Regions from separate parts of the Streptomyces sp. NPDC090499 genome, predicted to be linked through region 1. Evidence: riboswitches for the same ligand, from Rfam matches in the RefSeq annotation. Region 1 holds a riboswitch; the other holds the start of a gene.

Evidence for each region. A riboswitch is a leader RNA that binds a small molecule or an ion and turns the genes downstream of it on or off. The one in region 1 is predicted to bind cobalamin.
Region 2: another riboswitch for cobalamin. It lies ahead of ACIQVL_RS04010 (prenyltransferase/squalene oxidase repeat-containing protein); the one in region 1 lies ahead of metE (5-methyltetrahydropteroyltriglutamate--homocysteine S-methyltransferase).

Annotation. Positions count from the first base shown of each region.
Region 1 covers NZ_JBIVXP010000002.1:780,215-784,963, forward strand. The annotation lists gene ACIQVL_RS11870 (alpha/beta hydrolase fold domain-containing protein) at 1-776, shown strand, start outside; gene ACIQVL_RS11875 (hypothetical protein) at 808-981, opposite strand; cobalamin riboswitch at 1,186-1,378, shown strand; gene metE (5-methyltetrahydropteroyltriglutamate--homocysteine S-methyltransferase) at 1,562-3,880, shown strand; gene ACIQVL_RS11885 (ATP-binding cassette domain-containing protein) at 4,011-4,749, opposite strand, start outside.
Region 2 covers NZ_JBIVXP010000001.1:856,458-861,206, forward strand. The annotation lists gene ACIQVL_RS03995 (hypothetical protein) at 128-1,168, shown strand; gene ACIQVL_RS04000 (antibiotic biosynthesis monooxygenase family protein) at 1,358-1,738, shown strand; gene ACIQVL_RS04005 (phosphotransferase) at 1,735-2,385, opposite strand; cobalamin riboswitch at 2,441-2,570, shown strand; gene ACIQVL_RS04010 (prenyltransferase/squalene oxidase repeat-containing protein) at 2,678-3,886, shown strand; gene ACIQVL_RS04015 (SCO2322 family protein) at 3,883-4,518, shown strand.

The sequences.
Region 1 (4,749 bases):
ACCGCACCGGCAACCTGGACCAGCGCACCTACGTCGCCGACCAGGGCTACGTGGTCGCCAGCGTCCAGTACCGCACCACGACCGGCGGCGCCACCTACGAGGACGCCCTCGCCGACGTCAAGTCCGCCATCCGCTACCTGCGCGCCAACGCCGGCACCTACGGCATCGACACCGGCCATGTCTTCGTCTGGGGCCAGTCGGCGGGCGGCTACCTGGCCGCCATGACCGGTGTCACCAGCGGCGACAGGAGGTACGACGTCGGCGACCACCTCGACCAGAGCAGCGCGGTCCAGGGCGTCGTGGACGAGTTCGGCCCCGCCGACCTGTCCCGGCTCGCCGCCGACTACGACCAGGCCGCCAAGGACTTCAACTACGCCGCGGGCAACTCCGCCGCGCAGTGGGTCTACGGCCCCGGAACCACCAGGTCCGTCGCGCAGTACACCGATCAGGTGGCCGCCGCCGACCCGGCCACCCACATCACCTCCGCGACACCGCCCTTCCTCCTGATGCACGGCACGGCCGACCCTCTGGTCTCCCCCAGCCAGACCCTGGACCTCTGCACCGCCCTCAGGAAGAAGGGCGTCGACGCCGAACGCGTAGTGCTCACCGGAGCCGGTCACGGAGACCTCGGCGTGGCGGCCCTCACCGGCACCTCGCCGAGCGCCGCGCCGAGCACGTCACCGAGCGCCTCCGCACCCGGCAGCGCCGCGCAGCCCTGGTCCACCGAGAAGACGATGAGCTACCTCACCGGCTTCCTGTCGGACCACAGCTCCTGACCCACGCCGGTCCGGGCGCTGCCGGACCGCGTCAGCGCCGCCGCCGGCCGGCTCGGGACTCGAAGTCGCCGTAGCTGGTGTCGGCGGGGTTGACGCTCACTCCGGGGGCGACGATCTCGTCGATGCGGTCGAGGACGTCGGACGGGAGGGTGACGTCGGCGGCGGGCAGGAACGCATCCCACTGCTCCATGGTGCGCGGTCCCATGACCGCCGACGTGACACCCGGGTGGTTGACGACGAACGGCGGCCGGCCCGATCGGGGTGAGGCCGGACCTCTCCGCCGGCTGCGTGAGCTGTTCGACGGAGGAGACCGCCCTCGGCCCCGGTGTCTGCCGGACCCCGCCCGACGGGACCACCGCAGCCGTCAGGGCCGCGTTCGACCTCGACACCCCGTAGGCTGGCCGCAGCAGCTGGTTCGCCCTGTCAGCCGGACAGGGCGTCGCAAGAGGGAACCCGGTGGGATTCCGGGACTGCCCCGCAGCGGTGAGCGGGAACGACCGCCGTCATACGCACTGGGTCCGACGTACCGGACCTGGGAAGCGACGGCCAGTAGGTGTCCTCCGACCGGAGGACGTGCCCGCAAGTCCGAAGACCTGCCAACTGCCCGTGCGCGGACCGTTCCGTGCACGGACATCCCGGTGACCTCGTGGGCGGGTCGGCGTACACACCGGACGGGACGACCGCGCCTTTGCCGCGCGAGGTCGCCGCCGTCGGGTTCGTCATCCCCTTCGCGCTCTCGTCCCGTCTCCGGGATCTCAGGGATCCATCTCGCGAAGGAGATCTCCGTGACAGCGAAGTCCGCAGCCGCGGCAGCACGGGCCACCGTGTACGGCTACCCCCGGCAGGGCCGGAACCGGGAACTGAAGAAGGCGATCGAGGGCTACTGGAAGGGCCGCGTCACCGCCGACGCCCTCCGCGCCACCGCCGCCGAACTCCGCCGCAGCAACTGGCGGCAGCTCGCCGACGCCGGCATCCACGAGGTGCCCACCGGCGACTTCTCGTACTACGACCACGTCCTCGACACCACCGTCCTGCTCGGCGCGATCCCCGAGCGGCACCGCGCCGCGGTCGACGCCGACGCCCTCGACGGCTACTTCGCCATGGCCCGCGGCACCCAGGACGTGGCGCCGCTGGAGATGACGAAGTGGTTCGACACCAACTACCACTATCTGGTGCCGGAGCTGGGCCCGGACACCGTCTTCACCGCGAACTCCGCCAAGCAGGTCGCCGAGCTCAAGGAGGCCCTGGCCCTCGGCCTGACCGCCCGTCCGGTCCTGGTCGGCCCGGTCACCTACCTCCTCCTCGCCAAGCCCGCCCCCGGCGCCCCCGCCGGCTTCGAGCCGCTCACCCTCCTGGACCGGCTGCTGCCGGTGTACGCCGAGGTGCTCGCCGACCTGCGGGCGGCCGGCGCCGAGTGGGTGCAGCTCGACGAACCCGCCCTGGTCCAGGACCGCACCCCGGCCGAACTGAACGCCGTCACCCGCACCTACCGCGACCTCGGCGCCCTCCCCGACCGGCCGAAGCTCCTGGTCGCCTCCTACTTCGACCGACTCGGCGAGGCCCTGCCGGTGCTGGCCAAGGCCCCGGTCGAGGGCCTGGCGCTGGACTTCACGGAAGCCGCCGCGGCCAACCTGGACGCGCTGGCCGCCGTCGGCGGGCTGCCCGGCAAGCGCCTGGTCGCCGGTGTCGTCAACGGCCGCAACATCTGGATCAACGACCTGGCGCATTCCCTGACCACCCTCGGCACCCTCCTCGGGCTCGCCGGCCGGGTCGACGTCGCCGCCTCCTGCTCGCTGCTCCACGTCCCCCTCGACGCGTCCGCCGAACGGGACGTCGAGCCGCAGATCCGGCGCTGGCTGGCCTTCGCCCAGCAGAAGACCGCCGAGATCGTCACCCTCGCCAAGGGCCTCGCCCAGGGCACCGACGCCATCACCGGCGAACTGGCCGCCAACCGGGCCGACCTCGCCTCCCGCGCGAACTCGCCCATCACACACGACCCGGCCGTCCGCACCCGGGCCGCCGCCGTCACCGACGCCGACGCCCGCCGCTCCCGGCCCTACCCCGAGCGGGCCACCGCCCAGCGCGCCCACCTCGGCCTGCCCCTGCTGCCGACCACCACCATCGGCTCGTTCCCGCAGACCGACGAACTCCGCGCCGCCCGTGCCGGTCTGCGCAGCGGCCGGATCGACGCCGAGGGCTACGAGGAGCGCATCAGGACCGAGATCCAGGAGGTCGTCTCCTTCCAGGAGAAGACCGGCATCGACGTCCTGGTGCACGGCGAACCCGAACGCAACGACATGGTCCAGTACTTCGCCGAACAGCTCACCGGCTACCTCGCCACCCAGCACGGCTGGGTCCAGTCCTACGGCACCCGCTACGTCCGTCCGCCGGTCCTGGCCGGTGACATCTCCCGCCCCGAGCCGATGACGGTCCGCTGGACGTCGTACGCCCAGTCCCTCACCGACCGCCCGGTCAAGGGCATGCTCACCGGCCCGGTCACCATGCTGGCCTGGTCCTTCGTCCGCGACGACCAGCCGCTCGGCGACACCGCCCGCCAGGTCGCCCTCGCCCTGCGCGACGAGGTGAACGACCTGGAGGCGGCGGGGACCTCGGTGATCCAGGTCGACGAGCCCGCGCTCCGCGAGACCCTGCCGCTGCGCGCCGCCGATCGGCCCGCCTACCTGGACTGGGCCACGGCGGCCTTCCGGCTCACCACCGCCGGAGTCCGGCCCGACACCCAGATCCACACCCACATGTGCTACGCCGAGTTCGGCGACATCGTCCAGGCCATCGACGACCTCGACGCCGACGTCATCAGCCTGGAAGCGGCCCGCTCGCACATGCAGGTCGCCCGCGAACTCGCCGCACACGGCTACCCGCGCGAGGCCGGACCCGGCGTCTACGACATCCACTCCCCGCGCGTCCCGAGCGCCGAGGAGGCCGCCGGCCTGCTGCGCACCGGCCTCAGGGCGATCCCCGCCGAGCGGCTCTGGGTCAACCCCGACTGCGGCCTGAAGACCCGAGGCTGGCCCGAGACCCGGGCCTCCCTGGAGAACCTGGTCGCCGCCGCCCGCACGGTCCGCGGCGAACTGCCCACCTCCTGACGGGGATTCCGGCGGGCCGCGGCGGCCAGCAGGACTCCCCGGCGACGCTCCCGACCCAGGCACGGGCCGGCCGCGGTCGTCGCCCCCGTCCCGGGTCACCGGGCGGGGGCAGACGCACGGCCGCGTCGCGTCAGGCGCCGACGTACTGGGCGAGGTGCTGGGCGGTGAGGGTGGAGCGGGCGCTCACCAGGTCCGCCGGGGTGCCCTCGAAGACGATGCGGCCGCCGTCGTGGCCGGCGCCGGGGCCGAGGTCGATGATCCAGTCGGCGTGCGCCATGACCGCCTGGTGGTGCTCCACGACGACGACCGTCCTGCCGGAGTCCACCAGCCGGTCGAGCAGGGCGAGCAGTTGCTCGACGTCGGCCAGGTGCAGGCCGCTGGTCGGCTCGTCGAGGATGTAGACGCTGCCCGTTCCGGCCATGTGGCCGGCGAGCTTGAGCCGTTGCCGCTCTCCGCCGGAGAGGGTGGTGAGCGGCTGGCCGAGGCCGAGGTAGCCCAGGCCGACCTCGGCGAGCCGGTCGAGGACGGCATACGCGGCCGGCGTCCGTGCCTCACCGTTGCGGAAGAACTCGGCGGCCTCGGCCACCGGCATCGCGAACACCTCGCTGATGTCCCGGCCGCCGAGCCGGTACCGGAGCACCGATGCCTGGAACCGCCTGCCCTCGCACTCCTCGCAGGTGGTGGCGACGCCGGCCATGATCGCCAGGTCGGTGTAGATGACACCGGCGCCCTTGCAGGTGGGGCAGGCGCCCTCGGAGTTCGGGCTGAACAGGGCGGGCTTGACCCCGTTGACCTTGGCGAACGTCTTGCGGATCGGTTCGAGCATGCCGGTGTAGGTGGCCGGGTTGCTGCGCCGGGAGCCCTTGACG
Region 2 (4,749 bases), on a different contig from region 1:
GGACGACAGGAAAGGATCACGTCACCAGGCCACGGTCGAACCGACCCGCCCCGGGTGCCGCCTATGGGGGAGCGGCACCCGGGGCGACCAGCCGCCCCGCCTCCTCCCCGGAAGGTGAGGCGAACCGATGCCGCAGCCCGTCCTGCTCCTCGGCGCCGGACGCCGTTGCGCGTACGACGAGTTCGCGCTGACGCGGGTCGCCGCGGCCCGCCCGGTGCTGCTGGTGGACGCCGCGCCGCCCGCCTGGGCACAGTCGTGCCTGGCCGGTCGACTCGCGGCGGACCCCGGCAAAGGCGGCGCCACGGCGTCGGCGGTGGTGCGGTTCGCGGCCCGGCACAGAGTCCGCGGCGTGCTGACCTTCTCGGGCGAGTACGCGGTCGCCGCCGCGAGGATCGCCGGGCAGTTGGGGCTGCCCGGCCCCTCCCTCACCGCGGCCGAGGCCTGTACCGACCCGCCCGCACTGCGCGCGCTGCTGACCGCCGGCGCCGTTCCCGTCGGCGGCCCCGACGACCCCGGCACGCCCCGTGTCTCGGCCGAGACGGTCGTCCTCGACGGCGAGATCCGCATCGCCGCCATCACCCGTACGGTCCTGGGCCCGGCGCCCGCCCGGCAGCCGCTCCGGCACACCGTGCACGCCCACGACGGCCTGCTGCACAACCGTTTCCTGCGCCTGGCCGTCGACCGCACCGTGCACGCCCTCGGTGTCGACCGGGGTGTCCTGCACATCGGCCTCGCCCTCACCGACCGCGGCCCCCGGGTCACCGACGTCGCCCCGCACCTCCCGGGCGACCTGATCCCGCTCCTCGTCAGACGGGCCACCGGCGTCGACCTCGCCCGTGCCGCGGCCGCCCTGGCCACCGGGGAGGTGCCCGACACGACGCCCACCCGGCAGCGGGCGGCCGCGATCCAGTTCGCGTACCCGGCCGCCACCGGCCGCCTCGACCGCCTGGACCTCTCCCCCGACGCCGCCCACGAATCCGGCGCCGACCGCATGCTCCTCACCCAGCACACCGGCAACCACGTCACCGCGGGCCCGTACGCCACCGACGCCGACCGGCTGGCCCTCTGGGTGGCGGTGGGCGAGACCCCGGACGCCTGCGACGACGCCCTGCGCCGCATGGCCCGCCACCTGTCGGCGGACATCGCACCGCTCGCGGACGCGGCCTGAACGCTGCGCTGGATGCGCCGCGATGTACCGGCTACCGGCTACCGCGGCGTCGTGGCCGGTGGTGCAGTTCCTTCCGCCGCCGACTTCGCCGGACCCGCTCGGCGGCTTTGGTCAAGAGTTCGATCCCGTGGGCGTCCCGTTCGGGAAAGTCGCTGGATCACCGGGCGCGCTCCGCCCTACGGTGCGGCCATGAGCGATCACCCCGAAGTGCCTGTCGTGCCCGTCGAGGCCTACGAACCCCCTTATTACGTGGCCGTCTTCACCTCGGTGCGGACCCGGGACCAGAGCGGCTACGGCGAGACCAACGCACGTATGGAGGACCTGGTGAAGGACATCCCCGGGTACCTGGGGATGGACCACGCGCAGACCCCCGGCGGGCTGGGCATCACCGTCGGGTACTTCCGCGACGCCGACGCGCTCACGCGGTGGCGGACGGACACCGAGCACCGCGCGGCGCAGCGGCGCGGGCGGGCCGAGTGGTACGAGAGCTACACCCTGCATGTGGCGAAGGTGGAGCGGAGCCACGGTTTCACCCGGGGGCGGTCCGCAGAGGCGGCGGCAGAGCTCTAGAAGGCGATCGACCGTATCAACTGCCCCGCCGCGCCGAGCACTTCGACCTCCGCCCGGCTCATCGTCGGATTGGCCGCCCGTCGGCGCAGGGCCTCCGTCAGTCCGTCCTCGGTCAGTTCGACGGCACCGGCGAGCAGTGCCGTCAGCAGGTCACGGGCCAACGGGTACGCGCCGAGGGCCACCTGGGCGAGGATCACCGCCGACATGCCCCAGTCGAGTGCGGGCGGCCCGTCCTCGGCGTTGGTCCAGTCGATGACCCGGGGACCGTCGGGGGTCAGGATCACGTTGTCCGGATGCAGGTCGAGGTGGAGGACCCGGGCGCCGGGGTCGGCCGGGTCCCGGCCGGGCACGGCGTGCAGCCGCCGCAGCAGCGAGGCGAGCAGCGCACCGCCCTCCGCCGGGCCCGTCTCCCCCGCCAGCAGCGCCGCCAGCATGGTCGGTCCGGACAGCCGCTCCATGACCAGTCCGGTACGGGACGCGGCGGGCCGCACCCGGGGCGCCGGGTACCCGTGCTCCCGTACGTACGCCATCACCGCGCCCTCGGCGGCCGCGTCACCCCGGCCGTCCCGGTCCCGGCGCAGCACCCACGCCTCGTCGATCTCGTACACGTCGGCCGAACGCCCCGCCCCGAGCAGTCTCCCCGTCATGGCACGACCATAACGAGACGGTCCCTGCACAGCCCCCTCTCAGCTTCCCCCCGGGCGGCCGGTAGGGTAGCCGGGTCGTCATCACCCGTACGGGGGGAAGCCGGTGCAATTCCGGCGCTGACCCGCAACCGTGAGCCACCAGCAGTGGCGAGCCGGACCACCGCGCCCGGGACGTTGATCGGCTCACGTGCGCCGGCGCCCGTCGTCGCACGGCACCGTCGAGGTTTACGGAGCCGAGCCGCCGGGGTCTCCCGTGCTGCCCGGCTCCCCGCAGGGAGAGGCACCGCCGACCATGACCGTCCTCCGCCGCACCGCCGGAGTGCTGGCCGCCACCGCCGTCATCGGTGCCGCCATGCCCGCGACGACCGCGCTGGCCGCCGGCACCCCGTCGCCGTCCGCGTCGACGGTGCTCCCGTCGGGGCTGTACGGCGGTTCGGACCCGAAGTTCGACGGCGTCTGGCGCCAGTCGCTCGCCCTGCTGGCCCAGCGTGCGGTGGGGGTGACCCCGGCCGCGAAGGCGGTGGACTGGCTGGCCGGGCAGCAGTGCGCGAACGGCGCGTTCGCCGCGTTCCGCGCCGAGCCGACGGCGGCCTGTGACACCAAGGTGACGGTGGACACGAACAGCACGGCCGCCGCCGTACAGGCGCTGAAGGCGGTCGGCGGGCACGACGGCGCCGCAGGCAAGGCCGTGACCTGGCTGAAGTCGGTGCAGAACAAGGACGGCGGCTGGGGCTACACCCCGGGCTCGCCCAGTGACACCAACTCCACCGGCGTGGTCGCCGGCGCGCTCGCTGCGGCCGGCGCGGGTGCGGACAGGTCGCCGTACGACCTCTTCGCCAAGTGGTCCGTCCCCTGCGGCCGGGACGGCGGCGGTGCCCTCGCCTACCAGCCGGACAAGCAGGGGAAGCTGACCGCGAACGCGGACGCGACCGCGGCCGGGGTGCTCGGGGCCCTCGGCAAGGGGTTCGTGACGACGGCCGGCAAGGCCCCGGCGAAGGGGCCCGCCTGCGCGGCGGGCTCCGGCACGACGCTCACGCGGGAGGAGGTGGCCCGCAACGGCGCCGCGTACCTGGCGGACGCCATGTCCGGCAGCGGCCATCTCGTCTCCGCGCTCGCCGGTGCCGCGCCCCAGCCGGACTACGGCAACACCGCCGACGCGGTCGTCGCCCTGGCCGCGCAGGGCTGGACGGGGCAGGCGAGGAAGCCGTACGCCTGGCTGGAGGCGCACGCCGCGCCGTGGGCGGAGCAGAGCGGGCCCGCGGCCTACGCCGAACTGATCCTCGCCGCGCACGCGATGGGCGCGGACCCGCGTGACTTCGGCGGCACGAACCTGGTGACGGCGCTGAACGCGACGGGACCGGCCCCGCGGGCGGCTGCCGCGAAGCACGCCGAGGAGAAGAAGTCGGGCAACAGCGTGTGGTGGATCGTCGGCACCGGGCTCGTCGCCGGTATCGGCATCGGTTTCCTGTTCAGCGGCCGCCGGAAGCAGCAGCAGCCGTGACCGCGGTCCGCCGTGCGGGGCTGCTGTTCCTGGCCGCGCTGACGCTGTGCGCGACGGCCGCCGCCGGGCCGGCGGCGGCCACCGGCTACCGGTACTGGTCCTTCTGGGAGCGGGACGGCGCGCACTGGACGTACGCCACGCAGGGCCCCTCGACCGCGCAGCCCGCCGACGGTTCGGTCGAGGGGTTCCGCTTCGCGGTGAGCGAGGACTCGACGGACGCGTCGCAGCCGCGCGGCACGGCGGACTTCGGGACGATCTGCGCGGACACCGCCGCCGTCGGGGGCCGCAAACGGGTGGGGCTGGTCGTCGACTTCGGTACGACGGCGGATGCGCCCCCGGGGGAGCGGCCGCCCGTGCGGCGGACGGCCTGCGCGGTGGTGCCCGAGGACGCGACGGCGGCGGACGCCCTGGCGACGGCGGCGAAGCCGCTGCGGTACGACACGAACGCGTTGTTGTGCGCGATCGGGGGGTATCCGTCGCGGGGCTGCGGCGAGAAGGTGACGTCGGCGGGGACGGCCGGAGGTGCGCCGTCGGGCAGCGGGCCGTCGCTCGGGCTGCTGGCCGGTGCGGGAGTCGTCGCACTCCTCGCCGCGGGAGCCTTCTGGCAGACACGGCGGCACCGCAATGCCTGACACCGCGGGCCGGTGGGGACTTCTCGCGCAGTTCCCCGCGCCCCTGACGGGGCACGTCCTGACCGCCGGCAGACGCACCACCGCGGGCCGGTGGGGACTTCTCGCGCGGTCCCCCGCGCCCGCGACGGGGCACGCCCCAACCGCCGGCAGACACACCACCACAGGCCGGTGGGGACTTCTCGCGCAGTTCCCCGCGCCCCTGACGGGGCACGTCCTGACCGCCGGCAGACA